2 regions of the Niabella ginsenosidivorans genome follow, and region 2 is predicted to be linked to the other one. Evidence: riboswitches for the same ligand, from Rfam matches in the RefSeq annotation. Region 2 holds a riboswitch; the other holds the start of a gene.
The links. A riboswitch is a leader RNA that binds a small molecule or an ion and turns the genes downstream of it on or off. The one in region 2 is predicted to bind thiamine pyrophosphate.
Positions count from the first base shown of each region.

Region 1: it holds a riboswitch for thiamine pyrophosphate, as region 2 does, so the genes downstream of both, A8C56_RS13785 (hypothetical protein) here and A8C56_RS05585 (TonB-dependent receptor) in region 2, are expected to answer to the same signal.

Region 1 is NZ_CP015772.1:3,309,931-3,317,577, reverse strand. Features, by position in the region: gene A8C56_RS13815 (hypothetical protein) at 1-156, shown strand, start outside; gene A8C56_RS13810 (hypothetical protein) at 474-758, opposite strand; gene A8C56_RS13805 (inorganic diphosphatase) at 1,004-1,492, shown strand; gene A8C56_RS13800 (DUF421 domain-containing protein) at 1,489-1,980, shown strand; gene A8C56_RS13795 (DUF72 domain-containing protein) at 1,980-2,708, shown strand; gene A8C56_RS13790 (hypothetical protein) at 2,748-3,218, shown strand; TPP riboswitch at 3,312-3,415, shown strand; gene A8C56_RS13785 (hypothetical protein) at 3,484-3,831, shown strand; gene A8C56_RS13780 (hypothetical protein) at 4,301-4,798, shown strand; partial or broken gene A8C56_RS25515 (SDR family oxidoreductase) at 4,866-5,725, shown strand; gene A8C56_RS13770 (hypothetical protein) at 5,755-5,970, shown strand; gene A8C56_RS13765 (DUF4142 domain-containing protein) at 5,998-6,591, shown strand; gene A8C56_RS13760 (DNA topoisomerase IB) at 6,601-7,644, opposite strand.
Region 2 is NZ_CP015772.1:1,348,441-1,356,087, forward strand. Features, by position in the region: gene A8C56_RS25250 (bestrophin family protein) at 1-269, shown strand, start outside; gene A8C56_RS05575 (NAD-dependent succinate-semialdehyde dehydrogenase) at 491-1,861, shown strand; gene A8C56_RS05585 (TonB-dependent receptor) at 2,452-4,704, opposite strand; TPP riboswitch at 4,775-4,882, opposite strand; tRNA gene A8C56_RS05590 (tRNA-Met) at 5,040-5,111, shown strand; gene era (GTPase Era) at 5,366-6,238, shown strand; gene infC (translation initiation factor IF-3) at 6,402-7,025, shown strand; gene A8C56_RS05610 (glycoside hydrolase family 18 protein) at 7,115-7,647, opposite strand, start outside.

The DNA.
Region 1 (7,647 bases), 2.0 Mb from region 2:
AAGGATCGGCTGCTAAGCTATGATTACGAAATTGAAAAAGAAGCTTCGGATACTATTGAATACATATCAGGTGTGGAGTACCGGTATTGCAGGCAAAAAGAGGGGTTTATTTTACAGCAGGCTGGAACCAGGCGGTCATTCCTGCTCCAGGAATGACCGCATCAGCATTTACCGATACAAATGAGTTTGCAAAATACGACCCGCAAAACGGAGGATGAAAACAGCTGTAATGATTGGTAGGATTGTTGCAGAGCAGGCAGCCGGATTTTTTACCTGCCCCAATTGACATTTATATAATGTTTATCGGCAAACAGTTTCCCTTTCCGGTACAGGCTGTCCATCAGGCATTTACTTTTGGAAAATCCTCCTGTTCTACTTTTTTAAATAACGCTTCTTTCTCTGGCGATGCAGACTTTTCATCGCATAGTTTGGCATATTTCAGATATTCGTTTTTGTACACAGGAAGCGCGGTTTCAAAAAAGCGCAATGGAATTCTGCTTTATAGCCCGCATCTCATCATCGCCGGCATCCAGGGCTTTTACCCTGGCCAGAGCGCCTTCTATGGATTGTATCTTGGTTTGTACAACCTGCCGGGCTTCCTTTTCTTTCCTCTTACCTGACGGTACATCCGGATACTCAACAGTGTATTGCTCCAGGGCTTTGCCAAAGCTATAAGGTTCAAAGTCGCTTACAAGATTACTGTTTAATACTGCCTGGTCAAAAAAATGATCCGGGCTTGCCGGCTGACAGGATACCATAAAAAAAGAATCAATCCAATATAGAATTGTAGAAACTGTTTTGCCATGTAGTTACCAAAAATAAAATTTGCCGCAAATATCTGTCCTCTTCTTAATCCTGGTTGACTGTTGATGATCCGCTTGTTATTCCAGATAGGAAACTTAAAAACAAAATACTTCCTGTACCATAAGCTGTAGTTTGGCATCAATTTTTTAGTGAAATAAAAGATTGGACAATAGTGATGCAGCAATAATAAATTCCGGCTATGAGCAAGTACAAAACATTTATCATTATAGAAACGCCCAGAGGCAGCAGGGAAAAATATGATTATGATTCCAGATATGGTATGCTTTGTTTGAAGAAACTGCTGCCGGAAGGGATGGTGTTCCCTTTTGACTTTGGTTTTATACCTGGTACTAAAGGCGAAGATGGAGATCCGTTGGACGCTTTTGTATTGTCATCACTCAAAACATTTCCCGGCTGTATGATCGAATGCCGCTTACTGGGCGCTATAAAGGCAGTGCAGATAGAAAAGGATGGAGAAAAGATACGTAATGACCGGTATTTATTTACTCCTGTTGTTACGGGCTATGAATGGAATACAGGGTGTACCGGTGAGCTGCCGGAAAAGCTGCTGCGGGAGCTTGAGGATTTTTTTATCAATTACAACAGGGAAGAAGGGAAGGACTTCCGGCCGCAGGGATTTATAAATGCCAAAGAAGCAACAAAGCAAATTAAAAAGAATGAAGGATGAATACTATTTACTGGGTATTTGGTAAAGGCGAAGAGCTGGGCATAGGGCAAATGTCGGCCCGCGCATTTGTTACATTTTTGATCTGCCTGCTGCTGATCCGCCTGGGTGGTATACGCATCATTAATAAACGCTCTGCATTTGATACGATTATTATCATTGCAATGGGGTCTGTGCTGGCCCGGGGCATTGTAGGCGCCTCTCCCTACTGGGCTACGGTGGCGGCTTCTGCAGTTATGATCCTGGTTAACCGCATTGTAGCCTGGTGGGCGCAGGCCAGCGGAAAATTTGGTCAGCTGGTTGCAGGCAAGCCGCTGCTGCTGTATGATAACGGTACTGTTCTCTGGAATAATATGAGGCGGGCGGCACTAAGCCGCACAGATCTTTTGGAAAGCCTGCGGCTGGAAACCAAAAGCGAAGATCTGAGCCGGGTTCAGAGGGTCTATATTGAAACAAACGGACGGATCAGTTTTATACTTAAAATAGAATAATGGCTAAAGGAACAATAAACATCGGAACCTCCGGCTGGCATTACCGGCACTGGAAGAAAGTTTTTTACCCGGATACCGTCAGGAATGAAGATCAATTGAACTATTATGCACAGGTGTTCAGAACCGTAGAAATAAACAACAGTTTTTACCGGCTTCCTGCCGCGGAAACTTTTAGCGCCTGGGCTGCTGCGGTGCCGGGAAATTTTTTATTTGCGGTTAAGGGCAGCCGTTTTTTTACCCATATGAAAAAGCTGAACCTTGGTAAAAAGGATCTGCAGCCTTTCTTTACTCATATAAAGCATCTTAAAAAGAAATTAGGACCTGTATTGTTTCAACTGCCACCTGCATGGAAGGTAAATGCGGAGCGGCTGGAAGGATTTCTAAAAATACTGCCACGTAAATATCGTTATAGTTTTGAGTTCCGGAATGCTACCTGGTATAACGAGCAGGTATATGCATTGTTAAAAAAATATAACTGCGCTTTTTGTATTTACGATTTGAACAGGCAAACCAGCCCGCTTATCACCACTGCCGATTTTGTATACATCCGTTTGCACGGGCCTGCCGGTAAATACCAGGGAAAGTACACTGCTTCAATGCTTGAAACCTGGGCGAAAAAGTGCCGGAAATGGCAGGCAGAAGAACTGGATGTATATCTGTATTTTGATAATGATCAGGCAGGCTATGCCGTACAGAATGCAGGAGCCTTATCCGGAAAACTGTTATAATGCCGGCAGCATTTTTGTTTTTGCAGACGGTAAACAACAATGATGAAAAAAGAGACTTCTTCGCAAAAAATGAGCACGATCAGTGAATGCATAAAGCATGCAGCAAAGGAAGGCTATACCAGATCTTTTTTTATAACCGGCAGTGGCCTTTCTTATAACGGAGCGCCAAAGGCGTACGCACCCGGGGAAGTTATCATAAAGAATTTTTACCGGTTTGAAGGGGGAAGTGATCCGGCAGACAACTCTGTGTTGTATCTTTTACAGACCCCGGATGGAGCACGGGGGATATTGCTGGATGCTTACGGCATATATTCAGACGGGTATATAGCGCAATTTGTAAAGGAAATTCCCGCTATAAACAAACGCCCGCCCCAAAAGAATAAGAAGCTTAACCGGGGTATAAGGATAGGGCTTACGGCTGCTTTTATTATTGCAGCTGCCTGTTGGGGCTTTTTTTATAAAAGACCGAAACCCCGGTATCTTTCGCCTTTTGAGGATAATAAACTGTAGAAAACAATACACACTGTGTAGATAAAAAAGTACTAAAAACTTAAAATAAATGGCTGCCCGGTTTTTGGCATAATTATTTAAATGATATTGATAGATTTTCTTCCGGGGTGGTGAAACTATCGAAAGATACGCACTGAGAAAAACCCGTAGAACCTGAACTGGATAATGCCAGCGCAGGAAGATGAGAAAATCTGGGCCCCCCGGTAGCACCGGGGGCCTTTTGTAATAGCCCCCGTTTTTAACAGGCCGGTAAAATTTATACAGAATGAAAGAGCAGCCTTTTGAAATGGCAGCGCATAGCCTGGTTGGCTATGCTGCCCTTGATCTGAGAGAAGGAGTGGAAGAATTGCTGACTGCTGAATTTCCGAACTACCATCCGGAGCGGTTTGCCCCCGTAAACATAAAAATTTCATTTAGTAAAGAAGGGTTCAGCGTTACCTTATATGCTTACGAAAAAAACGGGAAAATGCCTGCCGGCAAAGGCCGGTTGCCGGTTAAGAAATTTAAAAAAAGGATGAAGCCCATAGACTTTGCAGCTTATGTGCTTCATTTTGCAGTTTCTTTATCCTGTGATGACTTTGATATTAATAGAATGCGGGTAGTGAATAAATAGGGGGGTAGCGCCATTTTTAAAATAAATTTTTATCACCTGTTAATATTGTATCCAATGGAAAATAAACATGTTAATGCAGCAGTCCTCGGCTTTTTTATGTTTTTAGTGATCTACTATACAATATTGGGATTATTTTTCTGACCATCTATAGCCCGTAGAAAGAATAAGGCTCCTGGGGAGGCTTTTCCCCATAGTATGTTGCAATATTTACCGGAACCTGCCATATGCTGTAGGTAATAGATTACGGTCCTGCTAAAAATATTGAAAGAACTGTATAAAAGTTAGTAATGCCCTAACGTGGTAAAAACGCTGTAAGACAGGCATACGGCCTGTTCTGCGCTTTAAAACAGCCCTGGTAAAGCCGGCAACTTTTCCGGGGGTATTTATAATATACAGGAGCTGGCCTGTTGCTTGTTTTGTTTTTAAAGGATATTCTCAAGATTATTTCTAAACTTAAAAAGCATTTATTATGAAAGCAAAGCAAGGTGCACGGAGCAGTAAGAGCCATCAATCGGATACTTCTGTTTTTGAAGAAGTATACAAGCTGGGTTATAAGCACGGGTTTGAAGACGCCAATGACGATGATGAATATGATGATGACTTTTCGGATTATGAAGATGAATATGATGATTATGAAGTAAAAGACAACCACGACCATGATGATGAGGACTACAATGAGGAAGAAGGAGAGGAGGAAGCGGAAGAGGAATCCGGAAGGACCAGGGATAGCAGAGGCCGTTTCCGGTCAGGAGAAAGCAGCACTGCCAGCCGTAGCAGGCGTTCCACTTCATCAGGCCGGTCAAAGGGCCAGTCAGCTTCAGGGCACCGTTCTTCATCCAATGGCTCTTCAAAACGGGGGTTTGCAGCTATGAGCAAGGCACAGCGGACACAGGCTGCAAAAAAAGGCGGCGAAGCTGCTCATGGAGGCAGTCGTGGTGCAGGAAGAAAATCCCGGGCGCATCGTTAACCGCGGAGGACAGATAAAAAGGGGAGTATGGAGCTCCCCTTTTATAAATAATCTATAAACAAATGTTATGGAAAAGGAAAAGAAGCAACCATTACGCCCCGGACAGGTACAGGAAAAACCCGGCACTGAAAATGAGATGCATCCCCGGCCGCAAAGCCAGCCAAAGCAGTATGAAGGAGGCCGGCTGGCAGGTAAAAAGGCATTGATCACAGGCGGAGACAGCGGCATCGGAAAAGCAATTGCCTTATTGTTGGCAAAGGAAGGGGCGCACCTGGCCATTGCTTATCTGAATGAAGATGCTGATGCGGCAGACACACAGCGTATTATTAACGCCGAAGGAGGCTCCTGCAGCCTGATCAGAGGGGATATCAGTAAAGAAGAAGAGTGTATCATGATCATTGAAGAAACAATAAAGGCTTTGGGGGGCTGGATATATTAATTAACAACGCAGGTACGCAATGGGAGCAGGAGTCTGTTGAAGCAATCAGTACAGAACAGCTTTTGAAAACATTTTACACCAATTTCTTTTCCTGTTTCTGGTTATCAAAATATGCGGTTGGCTATATGAAAAAAGGAAGCTGCATTATTAATACCACATCGGTAACCGCATATAGGGGCAGCTCTTCATTAATAGATTATGCATCCACTAAAGGGGCTATTGTTGGTTTTACAAGAAGTCTTGCAGGTAACCTGGTTAGGAAAGGCATCCGGGTGAATGCAGTAGCACCGGGACCGGTATGGACACCTTTGATTGTTTCGTCTTTTGACAAAGATAAGGTTGCCACGTTTGGCAGCGATGTGCCAATGGGTCGGGCCGGGGAGCCTAATGAAATTGCACCATGTTATTTATTCCTGGCCAGTGATGATGCCAGCTTTATCACCGGACAGGTATTGCACCCTAATGGAGGCGAGATCATTAACGGATAAGCTTTTACAATTGTTAAAAATGAGAAATAATGGGAAAAATACTACCGTTTTATACGGCAAAACCGGGTTCAGATATGCTGAATCAACAGGGAAATACGGGTATCAATGGAAACAGGACCAGCAGAGTGTCCGGCAATGTTAAGATGGAAACAGGCATTTCCGGTAGTAAGATTGCACGTAAGATAACAGGATGGTATCGCTTATTGCTAAGAAAACGGCAGAACAGAGGCGCCGGTGCCGGGTAAAAAGGTTTTGCAGATTAAACCATTTTTATGAAACAACGCTGTTTGAATTTTATAATAGGGTTGCCGCTATTGGCAGGAACGCTGATGCCGGCCTGCAATACTGCATCAGACAACAGGAGGACCATCGGGGCTGCTAATGAAACGCTGTTTGATAAAAGCGATACCGCTAACCCTTCTATGAGAATACTTGAAAAAGATGCAGACTTTGCAATGACCGCCATTAACGGAGGAATAATGGAAATACAATTGGGCCAGCTGGCTCAAAACAATGCCCGGGCGCAGAGCGTCAGGGATTTTGGACTTAGGATGATCCGGGACCACTCAGGAGCTAATAATGAAATACTGACCCTGGCCCGGCAAAAAAATATTTCCCTGACCACTGCTTTAGGTGATGATAAAAAAAAGAAGTATAATGAGCTGCGCTCACTGGAGGGAGAGCGGTTTGATAAAAAATACATGTCATGGATGGTAACAGATCATATGAAAGGCATAAATGAGTTCAGGCAATACGTATCCGGCGGCGCAGACCAGGATCTTGTGCAGTGGGCGTTGGCCAAACTTCCGGTATGGGAGCTGCATCTTCGGTATGCCCGGCAGGTGGATAGCCTTTTACGGAAATAATAAAGGGGGTTATGTTTCTTTAGCAAGGAGCTGCAGCAGCACGGATTCCGGGTCGTCCTCCTGGTCAGGCTTATGGGAGGCATACCGGAATAAATCTCCGGTTTCATACAGGTTCAAGATAAGGGGATGCACATAATGCTTTTTACATACAGTTCTTGTGTTTCCAAGCGTTTGGGATACTTCTTCCAGTGCGGATATAATATTTTCTTTTACTTCACTTTTTGTTTTAGCCGGTCCCTTTTCCAAAAGATGCCGGATGCAGCTTACAGTACCTGTCCATGTTCTGAAATCCTTACTGGTAAAATCACCTCCGGAAATTTTTCTGATATAAGCATTTACGTCTTCGCTTTTTATAGGGTGCCGCCCGCCGGATTCGTCAATGTACTGGAATAATTCCTTTCCGGGAATTTCTTTGCATTGACCAATAACCCGGGCAAGCCGCCGGCTCTTTATTGAAACGTGCTGATAAATCCCTTTTTTGCCTTTAAAGCTGAAGGTGACTTTATTGCCATTGATTCGCGTATGCCTGTTTTGTAATGTTGATAAGCCAAAAGAGCCATAAAGCTTTTCATAAAAAGTATTGCCCAGCCTCAGCCCGGTTTTGTCGAGCGTGCTGACTACGGTAGCCAGTATTTTTTGCCTGCTTAGCCTGTGCCCGGAAAGATGGGTATCTGCCTTTTTCCGGATCCGGCCCAGCGCCCTGCCAAATTGCAGCAGGCGGTGAAATTTTGTTTCTTTCTGCAAAGTATTCCATAAGGAATGGTATCTGTATTGTGTTCTGCCCATAGTATCAACACCCGTACATTGAAGATGCCCGTTTTCTTTATCGCTGATCCATACGTTTGTCCATGCAGGAGGTATTGCCAGCCCCCGGATCCTGGAAAGTGTTTTTTTGTTTTTTACTACCCTGCCGTTTTGGGTATAAATGAAGGCATTGTTCTTTTTTATGCGCCTGATCCCCTGCTCCCTGTAGGCAATATATACCAGCTGCGAATGTTTGCTGTTACCTGCTGTATTACAGGGCACCTGCTCCAATTGTTTGAAAAGCGCCATTAT
Region 2 (7,647 bases):
TGCACCGGACCGTTTATTTCTACTGTTTCTGGCTGCCCTTTGGCCTGGTGGACAGTCTGGGCTGGATGATACCGGTAGTGGTACTGCTCATCAGTTATACTTTTATAGCACTGGATGCGATCATCCAGGAAATTGAAGAGCCATTTGGAGAAAAGGAAAATGACCTGGCATTGAATACTATCTGTCAGAGCATTGAATATTCAATCTTTGAACAGGCACAGATCCCGCAGGAAGAATACAAACCTTCCGGCTCATATTTTATTGACTGATCCGGGCAGATAACAGCCGGTTACAGAATGCTTGTCCGCTAGGCTATTACAGGGGCATTATTATTCTGTGTTTCCCGCGCAGAGAAGCGCTGATTGTAAATTATATAAAAAAAGTACCTTTAAGCATAAAGGCTCATACCGGTGCCGGTAAAGGCCTGCACTCCCTGTTAACAGAAAAAGTATAGTAATGGATAGCAGATAAACATTTAAAATGATTTTTTATGGCAATGCAATCGATCAATCCGGTAAACGGTAAAATTATCAGAACATATAAAGAGGATACCCAAAAAGCGCTTGTACAAAAAATTGAATCAGCAGAAAAAGCCTGGCAGCGATGGAGAACAACTTCCTATGAAAAAAGAGCGCAACATCTGTTAAAAGCGGCTTCTTTATTAAGACAGCAGGAAAATGAGCTTGTAAAACTGATGGCATTAGAAATGGGAAAACCCCTGAAGGATGGTGCCGCGGAAATTGAAAAATGCGCCCTGGCCTGTGAATATTATGCAAAGAACGGAGCTGCCTTTTTGAAGGATGAAGTTATAAAAACAGATGCCAGGAAGAGCTTTGTTACCTTTCAGCCCATAGGGGTTGTACTGGCCGTTATGCCCTGGAACTTTCCTTACTGGCAATGCTTCCGTTTTATTGCGCCGGCCTTAATGGCCGGCAATGTGGGGCTGCTAAAGCATGCCTCTAATGTGCCCGGCTGCGCGCTGTCTATTGAGCAACTGCTTTTAAAGGCAGGGTTTCCGAAAGGAGTATTTCAAACCCTGCTTATTGGCAGCAAAACAGTAAACAAAGTAATTGCGCACCCTTTGGTAAAGGCCGTAACCTTAACGGGCAGCACTGAAGCGGGCATGCGCGTTGCGGAGCAAGCCGGAGCGCTGATCAAGAAAACGGTTCTGGAGCTGGGCGGCAGCGATCCTTATGTGATCCTTGAAGATGCAGACCTGGAGCAGGCTGCAACGGTCTGTGCAGAAAGCCGTTTGATCAATAACGGACAAAGCTGTATTGCGGCCAAACGCTTTATAGTGGTAAAAAAGGTGGAAAAAGAATTTGTTCGTTTATTCAAAGAGAAAATGAGCCATAAAAAGCTGGGAGATCCCCTGGACGCGCAAACGGAGCTGGGGCCGATGTCGCGGGCAGACCTGAGAGATCAGCTGCACCGGCAGGTACTGGAAAATATTAAGGCAGGGGCTACCTGTATACTGGGAGGGGCGATCCCCGGTTTTAAAGGAGCGCATGCATTCTATACGCCTACAATACTGACCGGTATCAAAAAGGGGATGACCGGCTATGAGGAAGAGCTTTTTGGGCCAGTGGCCTGCGTGATTACTGCAAGGAATGAGGCGCATGCAATTGCAATTGCGAATGACACTGTTTTCGGACTGGGCGCTGCGGTGTTTACAAAAGATATAGCCAAAGGAGAACGGATAGCCAGGGAAGCATTGCAGGCCGGATCCTGTTTTGTGAACGGGCTGGTAAAATCTGATCCGCGTGTGCCGTTCGGCGGCATCAAACAATCCGGTTACGGGCGTGAACTGGGCAGCTTTGGAATCAAAGAGTTTGTTAATATAAAAACGGTCTGGCGGTAAGACTCTTTCCTTTTTTTGATTACAGGCTTTCAACCCCTTCAGAAGCATCGCTTCCGGTCGTTGATCGCAGCCGCTCAATCACATTTTTAATATTGCGGCGTCCTGCGCCTTGGGCCCGTTATTGTTTGTTGCTACGAATGTTTGGCTGCGGAGCAGCCAGGCTTCGTCAGTTGTTAATAGCAAGTGTTGTAATTTATTGAAAATAATTCTGCATAGAGAGTTGCATAGAGAGTATCATCCGATAACCATCGGATCCGGCCGGAATTTTTCCCAAAAGCAAAACGGACGGAAGAACTATTTCCGTACTGACCGTGAAGAAAAATAATTTTGATACCGGTTCCTTATAAGGTGCAGCGCCCCCGGTACTATTTATAAAACCCTTCAAAATGATCACAGAGCCGCAGCGCGGCATGATGTAAGCCTCCGCCGGCATGTTGCTGCCAGTAACATTGTTTTGAAGAAAATAGTTGTGCCCGCACTACACAGGCCAGGGTATTACAGCTTAAGACAAAAATACCCGGATAGCGCTGCTGTCCGGCTGTGCGGGTATTAATTTGTTCATGTTGCAAGGAACTTTAAAGGCACCTCACTTATAAAGAAAAACTGATGCCTGCATTCCAGTTGGTGCCTGCCTGGGGAAAATAATAGTTTTCGGTAGTGAAGCTGCCTCCCGTTAAATAACTGTAGGTATAACCATTGTTTTCATATTTTTTATTGAGCAGGTTATTAACCAGTACAATAATGCTGATCTCTTTAAATGCCCTTGTGCGCAGTTGATAGCGCAAACGCAGATCCGTTAAAGCATAAGGGTTAATGCTTTTCATTTTATCGGAGGCATTGTCCAGGTACTGACGGCTGATGTATTTTTCAAGAATATCCACATACAGATGCTGGTTGCCGGTGATCTTATACAAAGGTTCCACGGTAACGCTTCCGCCTGCAATTGTATTCGGCGAAAACGCAATATCCGTATTACTGTACTGAACGGACAGCTGTCCGCCGTTATCATAATCATCTGAGTACTGCGTAATATTTCGGATCCTGTTCCTGCTGAAAGTAGCATTGGCATTGATCTGTATCCAATCTGCCGGTTTGGCACCGGCCGTCAGCTCTATGCCGGCACGGTAGCTGTTGTCTACATTGGTTCTGGCATAAGCGCCCACATCATTGATCTTCCCGGTAAGGATCAGCTGATCCTTATATTTCATATAATAGGCGTTGATACCTGCCTGGAACAGGTGGGCATTGTATTGATAGCCGGCTTCAATATCCTGCAAATGCTCGGGACGGGGTTGTTCAGATAAGCCGGCTTCAAAGTCATCCCTGTTGGGTTCTTTATTGGCAATAGCATAGGATGCATATAGCTTGCTGCTGCCCTGGTTGTGGTGGTTGATGAAATAGCTGATCCCTACTTTGGGATTAAAAAAATGATACGTGTTGCTGATATGTATGCTGGTATCTTCCCTGAAACCATCAATCGTGTAAACAACATTGCGGTATTGCAGGTCTGCAAATGCATAAAAGTTGGGGGCTATTTGCTGCTGTAACTTTGCATAGATATTAAAATCACCTTTAAAGGAAGGCAGGTCATACCATTTATAATCAAGCGGTACCCCATAGTCTGCCCAGGTTACATAACCATATTGCCCGCCATCATAACGGGTGTAGGCACCGCCGAAAGTGAAATTGGTTTTGGCGGTATTATAGCTGGTTGAAAAAACGGTTCCGTAATAATAATTATCCAGCCAGAGCTGTCGGGTAAGGTTGGTTGTTTTCAGGGTGTCGCCCGGCGCCTTTACAAAACCGGGTAAATAGTAGTCTGCAAAAGACTGGTCGCTCTTGTATTCATTGTAATACCCTTTTCCCCTTGTTAAAAACGTTGCGATGTTTAAAGACCAGTTATTGTTGAGCTTTTGATTCAGAAAGAGCTGGTAATAGTCCTGCCAGTAATTATCCGTCTGGTCGTTATAATAGGTGCTGTCATTAATCTGGCCCAGGGTGTTGGTCCTTCTGCCTGTCTGATCCAGCACTGTTTCATAATTAAAATCAGCCGGATCGTCTTTATCGGTATAGGTTACCCCGATCCCGTTCCAGGCCTGGCCGGTACGCTCTTTGCCCGTGAGGTAATTGAATTTGATGTTGGTGGCTTCATTTTTTGATGTCCAGGACCCGATCACCTGTGCTGCGGACAGGCTGGAGGAGGAACGATCTATATACCCGCCGGAGCTCATCTTGGATAAGCGGATATCAAACTGGAAGCCCCCTTTCAGCATCCCTGTTCCGGCGCGCAGCGTATGCTTCCACGTGTTATAAGACCCATAGGAGTTGCTGAGGGATGCACTGGCTTCCCTGCTTTGTTCCAGGTTGGAGATATTAATGGACCCGCCAAATGCCCCTGCACCATTGGTAGAGGAGCCGGCGCCCCGCTGGATCTGTATGGTAGAGGTAGATGATGCAAGATCGGGCAGGTCTACAAAAATGGCGGCCTGGGATTCTGCATCATTTACAGGGATCCCGTTCATGGTTACGTTAATACGCGTCATATCGGTTCCCCGTATTCTCAGAGAAGAATAACCCACTCCCAGGCCATCATCTGCGTTCACGATCAGCGACGGAGTCTGGTTTAACAGATAGGGTAAGTTTTGCCCCAGGTTTTGTTTCGACAGTTCTGATGCCATAACATTGGATGTGGCAAAAGGGGCGCGGTTGCTCAATCGCAGGGAGCGTACTTCTACAGGAGACAGCTGGTAAAAGCTGTCTGTTTTTGCGGCAATAGTGTCTGTTTGTGCAAAAGAAAGTTGTGCTGCCATTATAAGGCACGCGGAAAGAAACATCCTCTTCATTTGTTTTTTCATTTTAAGATCCCGCCGCCGGCGGAACAGGTAAAAAAATAATGAGAGGGAAATGCTGAAAAAGAAAGGAACCATCCTTCCCTGCGCAGGCATTACCCTGATCAGGTTTACGGGTATTATCTCAGCCTTTATCCGTTATTAGCGGAATCAAGCACCCCGGGAACGCTGAAAACTTTATTGGCTTGCTGAACATTCAAACAAGCGCGCTTTCATTTTTTGAAAGAACGGATGCAAAATTATAAAAAAAATCAAGATAAAAGGAACTGTGTAAAATAATTAATTCCGGAATGCTTTTGTTATATCGGTTTTTTGTTCTATCTTTGTAGTGCGAGGTAGAGCAGCGGTAGCTCGTCGGGCTCATAACCCGAAGGTCCCAGGTTCGATCCCTGGCTTCGCAACTAACCAAATCCCGTTCTATAGCAGGCGGGATTTTTTATTTTGCATATATAATACATATAATATGTGCAGGGTTTATATAGTATATGGTAAAAAACCAGCAAAAATTTATACCGGTTTAAATTCCCGATGCCGATTCAAATCCAATGGATTTTAAGTTTATTTTTGTTCTCCGGGGCAACAGCATAAGGGATGCCGGCAAAGACGCCCCGGACAGCGAAATAAATCGTTTAACCATACCAGGGTCTATACAGTAATGAAGGCAGGTTTTGTAAATATTTTCGGAAGGCCTAATGCGGGTAAAAGCACTTTGCTGAACGCCTTAATGGGGGAGAAGCTGGCCATTGTTTCGCCGAAAGTACAAACCACGCGGCACCGGATCAAAGCCATACTTACAGAAAAAGAATACCAGATCATTTTTTCAGATACCCCGGGTATTATTGAACCCCAGTACAAGCTGCATGAAAAAATGATGCAGGCAGTAAAGAGCGCACTGGAGGATGCCGATGTGGCTTTGCTGATGGTGGATATTAATGATAACCGGGAAGAATGCGATCAGATCTTTTCGGCCCTTAAGCTTAAAGTACCCTGCATTTTGGTGATCAATAAAATTGATAAGGCTTCAAAAGAAAAAATTGAAGAAACGGTCGCCTGGTTTAAGGATAAGCCTTATGCAAAAAACATTCTGACCATTTCTGCGCTGGCGGGTGTGGACTATGAGCATTTTATAAAACCGATCGCTGACCTGTTGCCGGAGGGCGCGCCTTTTTATGATACCGACGAGATCAGCGACCTGCCTACAAAGTTCTTTGTCAGCGAGCTGATCCGCGAAAAGATCTATGAGCTGGCACAGGATGAAATACCTTATCATACAGCTGTTTTGATCCGCGAATTTAAAGAAAAACAAACCCTGGTAAAGATTATTGCAGATATTATTGTGCACCGGGAGACCCAGAAAATGATCCTGATCGGCGAAAAAGGAAGCATGGTCAAAAAAATTGGTACGGCCGCCCGTAAGGATATTGAGGCGTTTTTAGACCGGAAAGTGTTCCTGGAGCTGTTTATAAAAGTAAAACCCAAATGGCGGGATAACGAGTTGTATTTAAAAGAATACGGGTATGGAGCTTAGCCCGGAAAAGGGCAGCTGCCTGGAAAAATAAAATTGCAGGACTGATAATATTTCGCCATTTTTGCCAAAATAAATAACTTGCCTTGCCCGAAAGGCTTATAAAACAAAATAAGATTTACATTGGTTCCCGGGCAGAAACAGTGAGGAGAATTTAAAAAATTAAATGGCAGTACCACAAAAACCAACTTACAGACCACCAGGTACAGGATTTAAACCGGGTGGCGGTAACAGGCCCAAAGGAAATTTCAGAGGAAGATTTCAACCTCAAAAAGAAGCAGAACACCGCATCAATCATTTTATTCGTGTGCCACAGGTACGGCTTGTTGGCGATAACGTTGAGCAGGGTATTTACCCTACTCAGGAAGCACTTAAAATGGCACAGGACATGGAGCTGGACCTGGTGGAAATTTCACCAAAAGTAGACCCACCTGTTTGCCGTATTATAGATTATAATAAGTTTTTATACGATAAGAAGAAAAAAGAAAAGGAACTAAAGGCAAAAAGCAAGACCACCGAGATCAAGGAGATCCGGTTTACGCCGAATACAGATGATCACGACTTTGACTTTAAAGCCAAACATGCTGAAGGCTTCCTGAAAGAAGGAAACAAGGTAAAAGCCTATGTGCAGTTTAAAGGACGTGCCATCCAGTTTCAGGATCGCGGGCAGCTATTGCTGCTGAAATTTGCAGAGCGCCTGGCAGAGTTTGGCACATTGGAGAATATGCCTAAGCTGGAAGGCCGGCGTATGCTGGCAATGATTGCTCCTAAACCTGCAAAGAAGAAATAAACATCGTTTTTAATTGTTTTTAACAGGAAGGCCCATTTTGTATGGGCCTTTCCTGTTGGTATGCAGAAGCAGGCGGGTACTAAAGCGCATCAGAAACGGATATCATTCAGCAGCCCGCTTTTAAAGGTGTCATAGAACAGCTCCCAGAACATAATGCCCCCCAGGTGATTTTGCCGGATGTATTCCGTTTTTAATTGCAGGGACCGCTTATTGTCGCCTGTTACAAAAAGCTTTCGATCTTTATTGAACCAGTAAGGTGCTGCAGCATGCTCGTCCCAGTATTGGATAAACCCGCTGCTTGCCGAAAGAGAATCCGTATTCCACCGGTAGCCACTCATGAACAGGAATTTGCCAGGCTGGAAAAGGCCGTTATTGATCGCAGTATCTACCTGAAAAGCGCGTACATAAAAAGGTACGCCCACAACAATCTTCCGGAGCGGAAAATTTATTTTTCTGAAGAACCGGATAGCCCTTTCAACAGACTCTTCATCGGGCGCAGCAGAATATAAGGATGACTGATGCCCCGTTTTTGTGGAATAGCCATGCACCAGGTCATAAGTCATCAGATTCACAAAGTCTACTGTGCCGGCGATCTTCTGCCATTCAACAGATTCGTTTAAAT